DNA from 2 places in the Mesorhizobium sp. P2_D6 genome. Region 1 is predicted to be linked to the other one. Evidence: predicted binding sites of a transcription regulator. Region 1 holds the regulator's gene; the other holds the start of a gene.

What was found. The regulator LexA, encoded in region 1, represses DNA repair genes until DNA is damaged. The targets are predictions, from matches to a motif close to TGTTCNNNNTGTGTTCNG.
Region 2: a site for LexA is predicted at 3,607-3,624, ahead of AC1D1L_RS18245 (ATP-dependent helicase). Genes of this name have one in related genera too.

Annotation. Positions count from the first base shown of each region.
Region 1 covers NZ_JBFUEG010000003.1:129,820-137,720, reverse strand. Annotated here, with positions in the region: gene lpxB (lipid-A-disaccharide synthase) at 1-717, shown strand, start outside; gene gltA (citrate synthase) at 775-2,106, opposite strand; gene gltX (glutamate--tRNA ligase) at 2,288-3,712, opposite strand; gene AC1D1L_RS06990 (ComEC/Rec2 family competence protein) at 3,837-6,272, shown strand; gene lexA (transcriptional repressor LexA) at 6,279-7,031, opposite strand; gene AC1D1L_RS06980 (molybdopterin molybdotransferase MoeA) at 7,149-7,901, opposite strand, start outside.
Region 2 covers NZ_JBFUEG010000008.1:46,803-54,703, reverse strand. Annotated here, with positions in the region: gene AC1D1L_RS18250 (ABC transporter permease) at 1-869, shown strand, start outside; gene AC1D1L_RS18245 (ATP-dependent helicase) at 891-3,566, opposite strand; gene AC1D1L_RS18240 (hypothetical protein) at 3,807-3,929, shown strand; gene AC1D1L_RS18235 (glucose/quinate/shikimate family membrane-bound PQQ-dependent dehydrogenase) at 4,085-6,397, shown strand; gene AC1D1L_RS18230 (hypothetical protein) at 6,403-6,834, opposite strand; gene AC1D1L_RS18225 (hypothetical protein) at 6,857-6,997, opposite strand; gene AC1D1L_RS18220 (dienelactone hydrolase family protein) at 7,284-7,901, shown strand, end outside.

The sequences.
Region 1 (7,901 bases):
AAGGAGCTCAGCCGTCTCGGCGGCCCGCCCGGCACCTATGTCGGACACCGCCTCACGCGTGATCCGGGTGTGCTCAGCGCGGCAAGGGCGCAAGGCCAGCCGCGCGATCTCTCGGCGGACCGCGTCAAGACATTGCTTGTGCTGCCCGGATCGCGGCGCGGCGAGGTAAGCCGGCTTATCGATCCCTTCGGCCAGACAATCTCGGCGCTGCGCGCGCGCGGGCACCGCCTGCGCCTGCTGTTGCCCACGGTGCCGCATGTCGCCGACTTGGTCAAAACATCGGCCGCACGCTGGGACGAGAAGCCTGAGATCATCCTCGATGCCGAGCGCAAATGGCAGGCCTTCGGCAAGGCCGATGCGGCGTTGATTGCTTCGGGAACGGTATCGCTCGAACTGGCGCTGTCTGGTGTGCCGATGATCTCATGCTACCGGCTCGATCCGGTGATGCGCATGGTCCAGGGGCTGGTCACGGTGTGGAGCGCCGCCTTGCCCAATCTGATCGCCGACCAGGCGATCGTGCCGGAGCATTACAACCAATATGTGCGACCGCGCTATCTGGCGCGGCAGCTCGAGGCTCTGTTTTCAGACACAGCCTATCGCACCTGGCAAAAGGACGGTTTTGCCGAGGTTGCCAGGCGCATGGCCACTGACAAGCCCTCCGGCGATATCGCGGCGGATATCGTTCTTCGCCACATCAAGCTTCGTCACTCCAACTAAAAAGCGCCCTTGCGGGCGCTTTTTGCAATATCATGGCGAAACCGCATGCGGCTTCGATTACCGCTTTGCGATCGGCACGTAGTCGCGTTCCGGCGCGCCGGTATAGAGCTGGCGCGGGCGGCCGATCTTCTGGTGTGGATCCTCGATCATCTCCTTCCACTGCGCGATCCAGCCGACGGTGCGGGCGACCGCGAACAGCACGGTGAACATGGTGGTGGGGAAGCCCAGCGCCTTCAGCGTGATGCCGGAATAGAAGTCGACGTTTGGATAGAGCTTCTTCTCGATGAAGTAGGAATCGGTCAGCGCGATCTTTTCCAGCTCCATGGCGATGTCGAGCAGCGGATCGTCCTTGATGCCAAGTTCGCCCAGCACCTCATGCGCGGTCTTCTGCATGATTTTCGCGCGAGGATCGTAGTTCTTGTAGACGCGGTGGCCAAAGCCCATCAGCCGGAATGGATCGTTCTTGTCCTTGGCGCGGGCGATGAATTCCGGGATGTGGTCGACATGGCCGATCTCGCCCAGCATGTTGAGCGCGGCCTCGTTGGCGCCGCCATGTGCCGGGCCCCACAGGCACGCGATGCCGGCGGCGATGCAGGCGAACGGATTGGCACCAGACGAGCCGGCAAGACGCACCGTCGAGGTCGAGGCGTTCTGCTCGTGGTCGGCATGCAGGATGAAGATACGCTCCATGGCGCGCGCCAGCACCGGGTTGATCTTGTATTCCTCGCACGGCACGGCAAAGCACATGTGCAGGAAGTTGGCGGCGAAGTTCAGCTCGTTCTTCGGGTAAATGAAAGGCTGGCCGATATGGTATTTGTAGGCCATGGCCGCGATCGTCGGCATCTTGGCGATCAGCCGCATCGAGGCGACCATGCGCTGATACGGGTCCGAAATGTCGGTGGAGTCGTGATAGAAGGCCGACAGCGCGCCGACCACGCCGCACATCACAGCCATTGGGTGCGCGTCGCGGCGGAAGCCGGTGAAGAAGCGCGACATCTGCTCATGCACCATGGTGTGGCGCGTCACCCGGTAGTCGAAATCGTCCTTCTGCGCCTTGGTCGGCAGTTCACCGTAGAGCAGCAGGTAGCAGACTTCGAGGAAGTCGCCGTGCTCAGCCAGCTGGTCGATCGGATAGCCGCGGTGCAGCAGGATGCCGGCATCGCCGTCGATGAAGGTGATCGCCGACTCGCAGCTCGCCGTCGAGGTGAAGCCAGGGTCGTAGGTAAAGGCGCCGGTGGTGTTGTAGAGCGCACCGATGTCGATGACGTCAGGCCCGACCGAGCCGCTTCGCACCTTGAATTCGTGCGTCTTGCCGGCCAGTTCGAGCGTGGCAGTCGACGGGTGCGTCGTCTTGCTGCCGGTTTCCAGTTTTGTCGCAGCTTCGCTCATTCTCAAACTCCTTCATGTTCCTCATGCCGGCAAGGCAATTCCTGCTAACGACACGTCGAAATCACCGGAATGCGCGAACTCGCCACCGCATTTTGGGAGGTGCGTGCCAGATTGGGCCAGGGCCTAATGTTGCACTGCGAAACGCGCCTTTCAATGCCAATCTTCTTGGGCCAGTTCGCTCCTAATCGATTTGATCCGCAATCCGCGCCAGGCTTTCGTCGCGGCCGAGCACGGCAAGCACGTCGAAAACGCCGGGCGAGGTGCTGCGCCCGGTAAGGGCTGCCCTCAGCGGTTGGGCCACGGCGCCAAGCTTGTGGCCGCCGGCCGCCGCGAACTCGCGCACCGCGGCTTCCGCAGCAGCGGCCGTCCATTCGCCCGAAACCGTCTGCAAAGCCGCGTGTGCGCCACGCAGGATCGCCCGCGCGTCGGCATTGAGCAGGGCTGCCGCCTTCTCGTCGATCGGCAGCGGCCGCTCGACGAACAGGAAGCCGGCGCCGTCGGCAAGCTCGACCAGTGTCTTGGCGCGCTCCTTCAGGCCGGGCAGGGCGGCCAGCAGCTGCGCCTTCCTGGTGTCGTCGAGGCGGGCGGCCAGCGCCGGACCGCCTTCGAGATAGGGAAGAGTGGCGACGAAGATGTCGAGAAGTGCCTGATCATCCATTTTGCGCATATGCACGCCGTTAAGCGCGTCGAGCTTGGCGAAGTCGAAGCGCGCCGCACCCTTGTTGACGTCGCCGATGTCGAACCATGAGATCATGTCCTTGATCGACATCACCTCGTCGTCGCCATGGCTCCAGCCGAGGCGGGCGAGATAATTGAGCAGCGCCTCGGGCAGATAACCCATGGCGCGGTAGGCCTCGACGCCGAGCGCGCCATGCCGCTTCGACAGCTTGGCGCCGTCGGCGCCATGGATCAGCGGGATGTGCGACATGGACGGCACCTCCCAGCCCATGGCGTTGTAGATCACCGTCTGGCGCGCGGCGTTGGTCAGATGGTCGTCGCCACGAATGATGTGGGTGACGCCCATGTCGTGGTCGTCGACGACGACGGCATGCATGTAGGTCGGGACACCATCCGAGCGCAGGATAATGAAATCGTCGAGATCCTTGTTGGGGAAGCGCACCTCGCCCTGCACGCGGTCATGCACCACGGTCTCGCCCTCGGTCGGCGCCTTGATGCGGATGGCGCCTTTGACTCCGGCGGGCGCCTCGGAGGGGTCGCGGTCGCGCCACGCACCATTATAGCGCGGCGGCAGGCTCTTGGCGCGCGCCGCCTCGCGCATCGCCTCAAGCTCAGCCGGTGTTTCGTAGGCGTAATAGGCCTTGCCCAGGCGCACCAACTCCTCGGCCACCTCGCGGTGGCGCGGCGCACGCTCGAACTGCGAGACGGCCCCGCCATCCCAGGACAGGCCGAGCCAGGTAAGCCCATCGAGAATGGCCTGGGTTGCCGCTTCCGTGGAACGCTCGCGGTCGGTGTCCTCGATGCGCAGCAGCATCGTGCCGTCGGTGTGCTTGGCATACAGCCAGTTGAACAGCGCCGTGCGCGCGCCACCGATATGCAGGTAGCCGGTGGGCGAGGGGGCAAAACGGGTGACCACCCTGTTGGACATGGCAATTTTGTTGGACATTGCAATTCTCGGGCAAGGCTAGAAAACGGGGGGCGTGATCGCGCGGACTTTCGCGCTTTGCGCGTTCATGTAGCATAGGGGGTCTGGGGCGCAAGGGGCAGACCCGATGGCTGGACGTGGCCGGGGCGAGGATCAAGGCGAGGGCGCTGCGACAAGCGTCAACGAACGCTCCTTGTTTGCCGATAGTCCCAACGCCGAGCCGATGCCCGTCGCGCTGCCCGAGACGCGACCTGGCCTCCGGCCTTTGTCTCCGAATGACACTGCGTCGGTGCCGGTCGCTGTGCCCGGATCCGCCATCCGTTTGCGTAGGCTGCTGCGCCGTTCGACATGGCCAGCAATCCGTCGCAGCCTTGCCGTGGCCGCCGGCACCGAACTCGACCGCGGCGTCGCCTTCCTGCTTGTGCCGGTTTTCCTGGCGGCCGGCGTCATCATTTATTTCTCGCTGGCCAGCGAGCCGGGCTTTGCCCAACCAATCGCGATTGTGCTGCTCATGGCCTGTTGCGCAGCCGTCGCGCGGTCCTGGCCGAAGACGCATCTGCTCTGCGTGGCCGCGATGCTGTGCGCGCTCGGCGTCGTCGCCGCCAAGGTCGAGACCTGGCGCGCCGGAACGCAAATGCTGGGCTCCGAGATCCAGACACGGCTGACCGGACGCGTCGTCAGCCTTGAGGAGATGGAAAACGGCCGCGTCAGGCTGACGCTCGACATTATTTCCACCGCTCACCCCAAGCTGCGCTACGCGCCGGAGCGGGTCAGGCTCTCGGCGCGTGGGATTCCGGCCGATATGACCGCCGGCTCCCTCATCGCCGGCTATGCCAGGCTGTTGCCGCCGACGGGTCCGGTGCGACCGGAGAGCTACGATTTCTCCTTCGACAGCTATTTCGCCGGTATCGGCGGCAGCGGCTTCTTTCTCGGCAATCCGAAAACCATTGCTTCGCAGGGCCCGCCGCCGCTGACCGCACGGCTCTCTTCGGCAATCGAGAATGCGCGCGAAAACATTGCCGACCATATCAGGGGCAAAATCGGCGGCGCCGAAGGCGAGATTGCCGCGGCGCTCATAGTCGGCGTGCGCGCCGGCATTCCGGACGAGGTCAACGAGGCTATGCGGCGCACTGGCATCTACCACATCATCTCCATTTCCGGCCTGCACATGGCGCTGGTCGCCGGCACCATCATGGCATTGTTGCGCGGCGCCTTCGCGCTGTTTCCCGATTTCTCCTCGCGCCGGCCTGTCAAGAAATATGCCGCCGCAGCGGCACTTGTTTCCATCGCCGCCTATCTCGTCATTTCAGGCATCGTGGTTGCCGCCGAGCGCAGCTTCATCATGCTGGCGGTCATGCTTGTCGCGGTGCTGTTTGATCGCGCAGCGCTGACCATGCGCAATCTGGCGATCTCGGCCATCGCCGTCATCCTTGTGTCGCCGCATGAGGTTGTCGGCCCGAGTTTCCAGATGTCGTTTGCGGCCACCGCCGCCCTTGTCGGCGCCTATGCCGGCTGGGCCGACTACCGTGCCGACAAGGTGAGAACGCCGCCCGCAAGGCGCTCGTTCGTCGGCTTTCTGTCGCGAAGATTCCTGCTGGCCATGGGCGGCCTCGCCATGACCTCGATCATTGCCGGAAGTGCCACCGCGCTATTCGCCATCTGGCATTTCCAGCGCGTGTCGCCACTCAGCCTGCTCGCAAATCTGGCCGTGATGCCGATTGTGTCGTTGATCGTCATGCCCTTCGCCGTGCTCAGCGCGCTGGCGATGCCGTTCGGCGCCGATGGACCGTTCCTTTATGTGATGGGCAAGGGCCTGGCGGCGATGATCGCCATCTCCGCCTGGATTTCCGAACGTTCGCCGGTCGATGCCGTCGGCCTGATCTCTATCCGCTCGGTGCTGCTGGTGGCGGTCGCCCTCGTCATCGCCACCATGGCCACCACGTGGCTGAGGCTGGCGGCCGTGCCTTTCGCGCTGGCCGGCCTGTTGACTGTGCCACAGGTGCGCACGCCCGATCTGCTTATCTCGGAAGATGCGCATCTGGTGGCATTGCCGATCGGCGGCGGCGAACTCGCGCTCAACCGGGAACGCTGGAACGAATTCACCACCGATAATTGGAAACGGGCATTGAGAGCCGAAACCATTATCCCGCCTGAGATTTTCGAGGCAACGGACACGCGGTTCGATCTAGACCCGCTCGACCTGCCGCCAGGCTCGCCCTTCTATTGCACAGGCAATCTCTGCATTGCCCGGCATCCGGCCGGAGCCATCATCGCGCTGGCAAAAGACCGCAACACAGCGCGGCCAGCCTGCGCTTTCGCGAGCCTGATCGTCATCGACGACGCCACCGCCTACAATCCGTGCCGCGACCCGCTGGTGCTGGTCGTGACCAAGAAGCAACTTGCCCGCGATGGCAGTGCCGCCGTCTTCTTCGACCCACAATCGGCCGCGACAGCGCCAATGATCCGTTTCGCCGTCGACAAGCCCTATCGTCCCTGGCACGAGCAACGCCGCTTCTCACGCGAAGCACGCGGTCTGCCGCCTTACAAGCGGCTCGAAAAGTAAGCCGGCTCAGTAGCGCCGGATCAGGCCGACCAGCTTGCCCTGCACCTTGACCCTGTCCGGCCCGAAGATGCGGGTTTCGTAGGCCGGGTTGGCGGCTTCCAGCGCGATCGAGGCGCCCTTGCGGCGGAAGCGCTTCAACGTCGCTTCCTCTTCATCGACCAGCGCCACCACGATCTCGCCGGGGCTCGCCGTATCGGCATTGCGGATGATCACCGTATCGCCGTCGAAAATGCCGGCCTCGATCATCGAGTCACCCTTGACCTCGAGCGCATAGTGTTCGCCGCCCATGATCATGTCCGGCGGCACCGAGATCGAATGCGTCTGGTGCTGGATTGCGTCGATCGGCACACCGGCGGCGATGCGGCCCATCACCGGGATCGACACCGCGGAAACGGCGTCGTCATTGCCGGCCGACATCGAACGAGACGAGGAGGCCGGCTTGATCTGGCGGCCGAGACCGCCTTGGCCCTGACCGCCTTGGCCGAGACTGCCCTGGATGATGCTTGGCGAAAACTTCTTCGCCGCATTGAGGCCGGGTGCGATCGAGTCGGGCAGCCGCAGCACCTCGAGCGCGCGCGCCCGGTTCGGCAACCGGCGAATGAAGCCACGCTCCTCAAGCGCCGTGATCAGGCGGTGAATGCCGGACTTGGACGCGAGGTCGAGCGCCTCCTTCATCTCGTCGAAAGACGGCGGGATTCCGCTCTCCTTCAGGCGTTCATGGATGAACATCAGAAGTTCATGTTGTTTACGCGTCAGCATCGCGGCCCCCACGGGTTCTGAAACCAGAATCGGAAAAAACAAACCCAGAACAAACACTATCTGTTCCAGTTGTGTTCCGCAACCTTTTAAAGTTTAATGAATGTGTTGACGTTTTGTTCAGCGTAACATCAGGACGCTGCAGGCGGCACCCGCGGCGGCGGCCGGAGCGAAGGGCTCGCGCACGATCAAGCCGTTGGCGTCGGCCAGCATTCTCAGCATCGAGGAATCCTGGATGCCGAACGGCGTCGCCACCCGTGCGCCGGTTTCTTCGCTCACCACGGCGCGCACATAGTCTTGCCTCAGATCATTGGCCGCCATCGCGGCGCCAAGCTGCGCCGGGCGGATGTCCTGCCGGTACGTGCGGCCGCCGAGCTGCGCCAAAAGCGGCTTCAAGAACAGCTGCGAACAGACCAGGCTCGCCACGGGATTGCCGGGCAGGCCGATGCACCTGATGTCGCCGAGACGCCCGAACATCAGCGGCTTGCCCGGGCGCATGGCGAGCTTCCAGAAATCGAGCTTCATGCCTTCGCCGGTCAGCACGTCGTGCACGAGGTCGTGGTCGCCAACCGAGGCGCCGCCGAGCGTGACGATGACGTCGGCCTTTGCCGCGACCGCCTTGCGCACCAGCGCCGCTATGTCGGCCTTGCGATCTGCCGCGATGCCGAGATCAAGCGCTTCGGCGCCGACAGACTGCGCGGCGGCCGCGACGCCGTAAGCGTTGGAGGAGATGATCTGATCCGGACCGGGGTCACGCCCCGGCGGCAGCAACTCGTCGCCGGTGGCGATGATGGCGACCAGCGGCCGGCGCACGACGTTGAGCAGTGGATGATTGGCCGACGCCGCAAGCGACAATGCGGCCGGATCGAGCAC
Region 2 (7,901 bases), on a different contig from region 1:
ACCCGACCGTGTTCACGACCTGGTATCTCTACAGTTCGGTGCTGACGACGCTGCCGGTCGCGCTGTTCGTGGTGGTGCCGCTGGTCTTCGTCGTCACCTGCGGCGAGATCGACCTGTCGTTTCCGGCAACGATGGGCTTTGCCTCCTGGGTGTTCGCGCTGGTGGTGCAGGCCGGCTATGATCCGTTCCTCGGCATTGCGGCAGCAATCGTCACCGGGACGCTGCTCGGCTTCCTCGTGGGATCGCTGGTGGTCTATGGCGGGCTGTCGTCGCTGATCGCCACGCTCGGCATGAACTTTCTGCTGCGCGGCCTGATCCAGATCATCAACGAAGGCAAGTCGACGGCGCTGACCGGCCTTGCCGACAGCTGGGCCTACAAGATCTTCTCCAGCCAGGTGTGGGGTATCCCGGTGCAGATCTTCTGGGCGCTCGCCTTCGTCGTTTTGTCAGCGATGCTCTACAACCGCCACCGCTTCGGCGCGCAGGTCAGGGTGGTCGGCGACAATCCCGACAGCGCCCAGCAGATGGGCATCGACGTCAAGCGTGTGCGGGTGAAGGTGTTCGTCTTCGTCGGCATCGGCGCTGCGATCGCCGGCACGTTTTCGGTGATGATCAACTTCACCTGGTGGCCAACGGCGGGCGACGGCTATCTCTTGCCGGTTCTGGCCTCGGTGTTCGTCGGCGGCACGCCGACCTGGGGCGGCATCGGCACGGTCGCCGGCGGAGCGATCGGCGCGGTCACCGTCGCCTTCATCCAGACCGGCGTGGTGGCGGCGGGGCTGAGCGGCTTCTATGTGCAGTTCTTCAACGGCCTGATCATCATCCTGTCGCTGCTGGGCCATAAGTGGAACCAGGCGAGGTACAGGTGAGCGGTCGGTAATTCCGGCTACTCACACCGCCGCGACGAACCCATCCAGCACGCGCTTTTGGCCGGCCTTGTCGAAGTCGATGGTCAGCTTGTTGCCTTCGATGGCGGATATGTTGCCGTTGCCGAATTTCTGGTGGAAGACGCGGTCGCCGACGCTGAAGGGGGACGGCGTGTCGGCGACGGATTTGGCGACCAGTTCGCCGTCGATGGTGCGGCCCTTGACCGAGGTGCGGCCGGCGCCGTAGCCGGAGTCGGTCTCGCCATAGCCGATGCGCTCGACCTGGTGGCCGGAGCGCGAGCCCCAGTTGCGGTCGGTCGCCTCGGTGCGGTTGGCCTGCGCGCGCTGCCAGCCCGGCGTCGCATAGGTGTTGGAGAAGGCGCCGGATTTTTCCGCGCCGACATTGTCGAAACGTGAGGCGCCATAGGGGTTCTGGCGGCCGCCACGACCGGAAGCAAACGAGCCGCCGCCATAGGAATTGCCGTAGCCGCCATAGGAGTTGCCGCTTTCGGCGACCTCGACATGGGCGTTCGGCAACTCTTCGAGGAAACGCGACGGGATGGTCGACTGCCACAGGCCGTGGATCTGGCGGTTGGAGACGAACCAGATATGCAGGTTCTTCTTGGCCCGCGTCAGGCCGACATAGGCGAGCCGGCGCTCTTCCTCCAGTCCGGAACGGCCACCTTCGTCGAGCGCGCGCTGATGCGGGAACAGGCCTTCCTCCCAGCCGGGCAGGAAGACGGTCTCGAACTCGAGGCCCTTGGCCGAATGCAGCGTCATGATGCTCACGGCATCGAGCCCGGCATTCTGCTCGGCATCCATGACAAGCGCGACATGTTCGAGGAAGGAGCGCAGCGACTCGTACTCCTCCATGGAACGGATCAGTTCCTTCAAATTTTCCAGCCGGCCCGGCGCTTCGGCCGAGCGGTCGTTCTTCCACATGTCGGTGTAGCCGCTCTCCTCCAGAATGGTCTCGGCGAGTTCGGTGTGCGGCGTGGTTTCAAGCGCCTTCTGCCAGCGCTCGAAATTGGCCGCGACTTCGCGCAAGGCGGCGCGCGGCTTCGGCTTCAGCTCGTCGCTTTCGGCGAGGTTGCCGGCCGCTTCCAGCATCGGGATGCGCAATGCTCGCGCCGTGTCGTGAATCTGGCGGATGGTGGCTTCGCCGAGACCGCGCTTCGGCACATTGACGATGCGCTCGAAAGCGAGGTCGTCGCCGCCATTGGCGACGACGCGGAAGAAGGCCAGCGCATCGCGGATTTCCATGCGCTCGTAGAAGCGCGGACCGCCGATGACGCGGTAATTGAGGCCGAGGGTGATGAAGCGGTCTTCGAAGGCGCGCATCTGGAACGAGGCGCGGACAAGAATGGCCATGTCGTTGAGATTGTGCTTGGCGCGCTGGTAGGTTTCGATGGTCTCGCCGACGGCGCGTGCCTCCTCCTCGGAATCCCAGGCGGCATGGACATGCACCTTCTCGTCGTCCTCGGCGACCTTTTCGGTGAACAGCGTCTTGCCGAAGCGGCCCTCATTGTGGGCGATCAGGTGCGAGGCGGTGCCGAGAATGTGCGCGGTCGAACGGTAATTGCGCTCCAGCCTGATGATGGTGGCGCCCGGAAAATCCTTGTCGAAGCGCAGGATGTTGTCGACCTCGGCGCCGCGCCAGCCATAGATGGACTGGTCATCGTCGCCGACGCAGCAGATATTCACGGTGGCGCGCTGGGATCCCTCCCCCTTGAGGGGAGGGTGGCCGGGCGAAGCCCGGTCGGGTGGGGTCCGTGCGGCAGCGCTCGACGGCCTGGTGGTGCCTTCTGCGGCGACCCCCTCCGCCCGCTTCGCGGGCACCTCCCCCTCGAGGGGGGAGGATTGCGGCCTTTGCGCCAAGAGCCGCAGCCACATGTATTGCGCGGTGTTGGTGTCCTGGTATTCGTCGACGAGGATGTATTTGAAGCGCTTGTGGTAGTCCTTCAGTACGTCCGGATTGGCGCGGAAGATCCGGATCGGATGGCAGAGCAGGTCGCCGAAGTCGCAGGCGTTGAGCGTCTGCAGCCGCTCCTGATAGGCCTTGTAGAGCTCGCGGCCCTTGCCGTTGGCAAAGCTGCGGGCGTCGCCCTCGGCGATATCGGCGGGGCCTTGGCCCTTGTTCTTCCAGCCGTCGATCATCTGCGCGAACTGCTTGGCCGGCCAGCGCTTGTCGTCCAGCCCTTCGGCCTGGATCAGCTGCTTGATCAGCCGCACGACATCGTCGGTGTCGAGAATGGTGAAATCGGATTTGAGCCCCGCGAGCTCGGCGTGGCGGCGCAGCAGCTTCACGCCGATCGAGTGGAAGGTGCCGAGCCACGGCATGCCCTCGACATTGCCTTCACCGATCAGAATGCCGATGCGCTGCTTCATCTCGCGCGCGGCCTTGTTGGTGAAAGTCACCGCCAGGATCTGCGAGGGGAAGGCTCGGCCGGTGGCGAGGATGTGGGCAATGCGGGTGGTCAAGACGCGGGTCTTGCCGGTGCCGGCGCCGGCCAGCACCAGGACCGGGCCTTCGGTGGTTTCCACCGCCAGCCGCTGCTCGGGGTTGAGGCCGCTGAGATAATCGGGCGCATCGTTGCGGCCGCTGCGGGCCGCCATGGCGCGCGCGGCGATCCCCGACGGGCCCGCGGGCCGCGCATTCGGTTCGTCAAAGAAAGGCATGTCTTCCGAAAAGCCGGACATCGTCCCCGAATGTAGTGATTCGGGAGCGAAAGACCAGCAGTGTCTACGTTTTGTTCTGGTTTGGAAGCCAGATTCCCGCGCGCCGTGCGAATATTATCGCCCCAGCGCCCGACAGCCTGTGCAAAACCTTTCGCCCGGCCTACCTGGCTGCTGCCCGCATACGCTCGCCGACCTTGTCGGCGACATAGACGGCATCCCGCGCCGCGCCATGGATCATGGTGGAAGAGGTCGAGTGCTGGAATGAAGATCGCAGACATAGAGGCCGCCAGGGGCGATCCGATCGCCCAGGTGCCGACCGATATGGTCGTTGCGCATGTCCAGCGCGCGACCGGTCAAAATCTCATGGATGTGCTGCACCGCTAAGCCGTCGCGAAAGGCGGTAAAAGGGACCTCCTTGTTCTCACCCTATGCTGGCAGGCCAAGCTTGACACACGCGGCCTGCGGGAGAAAGCTGGCGACAGGGCAGGGACGGCTGCCTGAGAGGCGCCGCAAAGCGCAACAGTCGAAGGAGTATCGTCTTGGCTGTGGTCATCACCTCCCTCATACTGTTCCTCATCGGCCTGGCACTTGGCGGCGGCGGCGTCCGGCTCGTGATGCTGGGCGGCAGCTGGTATTATGTCATCGCCGGTCTCGCCTTCCTGATAACCGCCTGGCTGTTCTTCCGGCGCAAGTCGACGGCGCTGTGGCTCTACGCTGCGATCGTGCTCTGCACGCTTGCCTGGGCGGTGTGGGAAATCGGCTTCGACTGGTGGGAACTCGGCCCGCGCGGCGGCGTCATCGTGCTTCTGGCGCTGTGGTTGCTGACGCCGTGGGCAAGGCAGGGCCTCACCGGCCCCGACGCGCGTGCGCCGCTCATCCTGGCCGTGCTCGCATCGCTCGCAGTGGCCGGCTATTCGATGACCGCCGATCCCAAGGACATCGCCGGCGAGCTCAGCGCCGACAAGGTAACGCCGGCCGCGGATCTCGGCGGCAACGTGCCTCCAGGCGAGTGGCACTTCTACGGCCGCACGCCCTATGGTCAGCGCTATTCGCCGCTCGACCAGATCACGCCGGACAATGTCGCCAAATTGCAGCCGGCCTGGACCTACCAGACCGGTGACGTCAAGGGTCCGGATGACATCGGCGAAACCACCTATCAGGTAACGCCGCTCAAGGTGGGCGACACGCTCTACATCTGCACGCCGCACAATTTCGCCATCGCCATCGATGCCGCGACCGGCAAGGAGAAATGGCGCTTCGACCCCAAGATCAAGCTCGACAAGGACCGCCAGCACCAGACCTGCCGTGGCGTGTCCTATTACGCCGATGCCAAGATCGCCGCAGGCCAGCCCTGCGCGACACGCGTCTATCTGCCGACCTCGGACGCGCGGCTGATCGCGCTTGATGCCGCCAATGGCCAGGTCTGCCCGTCCTTTGCCGAAGCCGGCACGCTGAACCTGTTGACCAACATGCCGTACCCGAAGTCGGGCTACTACTATTCGACATCGGCGCCGCTGATATCAGGCGGCAAGATCATCGTCGGCGGCGCGGTCAACGACAATTATTCGACCGAGGAACCGTCCGGCGTCATCCGCGCCTTCGATGTCGACACCGGCGCGCTTGTATGGAACTGGGATTCCGGTAATCCGGACCAGACGACACCGCTGGCGGTGGGCCAGACCTACACCCACAACTCACCCAACATGTGGTCGACACCGAGCGCCGACGAGAAGCTCGGCCTTCTCTACGTGCCCCTCGGCAACCAGACGCCGGACCAGCTCGGCGCCGGGCGCAGCGCCAATGTCGAAAAGTTTTCCTCCTCGATCACCGCGCTCGATCTTGCCACCGGACAATTGCGCTGGGTGCGCCAGACCGTGCATCACGACCTCTGGGACATGGACGTCCCGGCGCAGCCGACCCTGGTCGACATCACAACGGCTGCCGGCCTGGTGCCGGCGCTGGTCGGGCCGACCAAACAGGGCGACCTCTATGTGCTCGACAGGCGCAGCGGCGAACCGATAATCCCGGTCAAGGAAGTGCCGGCGCCAGGCGGCGCCGTCGAGGGTGATCACACCTCGCCGACGCAGCCGGTTTCGGATCTGTCCTTTAACCCGAAGCCGCTGACCGGCGCCGACATGTGGGGCATCACCATGTTCGACCAACTGGCCTGCCGGATCGAATTCCAGGGCCTGCGCTATGAGGGCCGCTATACCCCGCCTTCCGTGCAGGGGTCGCTGATCTATCCCGGCAATTTCGGCACCTTCAATTGGGGCGGCGTCGCCGTCGACCCGGTGCGGCAGGTGATGTTCGGCATGCCGACCTATCTCGCCTTCAAATCGCAGCTCATTCCGCGCGACCAGGTGCCACCGCCGGATGAAGGTCGCGGCAGCGAACAGGGGCTCAACCGCAATGAGGGTGCGCCATACGCAGTGGTGATGGGGCCGTTCCTGTCGCCACTCGGCGTGCCATGCCAGGCGCCGCCATGGGGCTATGTCGCAGGCGCCGATCTCAGAACCGGCAAGATCGCCTACAAGCACCGCAACGGCACCATCTACGACATGACGCCGTTGCCGCTGCCGCTGAAGGTCGGCGTTCCCGGCATTGGCGGGCCGATGATCACCGCCGGTGGCGTTGCCTTCCTGGGTGCGGCGGTCGACGACTATTTGCGCGCCTATGATGTGACATCGGGCAAGCAGCTCTGGCAGGCCAGGCTGCCGGCCGGCGGGCAGTCGACGCCGATGACCTACACCGTCGCCGATGGCCGCCAGTTTGTGGTCATCGTCGCCGGCGGCCATGGCTCGGTCGGCACCAAGCCGGGCGACTATGTGATGGCGTATACGCTGCCGAAGTAGATGGCCTAGAGTCCGAGATGGCCCTTCAGGCTCGGCACCGAGTCGAGCACTTCGTTGGTCAGCTGCGGCCCTGCGGCGGCTTCGGCCTGCTGGATCAGCGTGGTGCCGGCCTTCTGGATCTGCGCCATGTCGAGGCCGGAGGCTTTGAGCGCGGCGACACCGTTGATCAGCGCGCCGGTCTTTTCGCCAAGCACGCCGCCAAGCGCACCTTGCAGCGACGACAAGAAGCCACCACCGCCGGCAGGGGCGGCAGCCATGACGTCGTATTTCTGGGCGAGCGCGTCAGCGCCCGGGATCTTGGCAAAGAAGCTGGAGACGGTGGTGCCTTCGGCTTCATGTTCGAGCACCGAGAAGATGGTGCCGACGACCTTTTCGGTGACCGCCTGATCGAGGCCGGCTTTCTGCGAGACGATGGTCACGATGCTCTGGGCGTCCATGATATTTCCCCTCGGCTGTCAGTTAGCGGGTTTTCGAACGGCGCCGGTCGACCCGGACCTTCACCATCCGCTTGGCAGCTTCCGACGCGGCGGAGCGCAGGGCCAGCAAGGCGGCTGCGGCAACCACGAGCGCGCTTAAAAGGATCGGAGTAGACAAGGTCATGGCGTTGTTCCTTCTCGTCTGGCTGCCGCAACGGGCGAAGCCACAATCAACTTCCCCTGATATTGTGGCGGCACCATCAACATTCTCTGAAATGACCAAAATGTGATGGCCGCGCGGTGGGCGCAGCTGACTTGTGCCAAATGCACGGCCTGACGACGAAAGCGTCACTGATCCGTGACTGGACCGTGCGAGCTTGCACCCTATCTTGACCCGCAAGGTCATACCGGAGTGACCCGCAGGTCATCCCGGAGTGACCGTGAGGTCATCTCCTAGCGAGGAGCACGCCATGACGAAAGCCGCCGCCGAAGCCACCAAGCCTGCCATCACGACTCCTGCCATTAGCCAGGCGATGATCGATGCCTATGACGAATACACGCATCTGACGCTCGACCGCCGCCGCTTCATGGAACAGCTGACCAGGCTTGCCGGATCGGGCGCCGCAGCCGCCGCGATCGCGCCGCTGCTGGCCGCCAATTCGGCGCAGGCGGCAATCGTCGCCGACAACGATCCGCGGGTGAAGGCGCAGGATATTACCTATCCCGGCAGCAGCGGCGAGATGAAGGGCTATCTGGTCAAGCCGGCGGACCAGTCGGGCAAGCTCGGCACCGTCATCGTGGTGCATGAGAACAGGGGCCTCAACCCGCATATCAAGGATGTGGCGCGGCGGGTGGCGCTGGAAGGTTTCGTGGCGCTGGCGCCGGATTTCCTGTCGCCGCTCGGCGGCACGCCCGCTGACGAAGACAAGGCGCGCGACATGTTCACCAAGCTCGATGCCAGCCAGGTCACCGCCGATGGCCTGGCGACCATCGCCTATCTCAAGGGCGAGAAGGATGGCAATGGCAAGGTCGGCGCCGTCGGCTTCTGCTGGGGCGGCGGCGCGGTCAACGATTTGGCCGTCAATGCG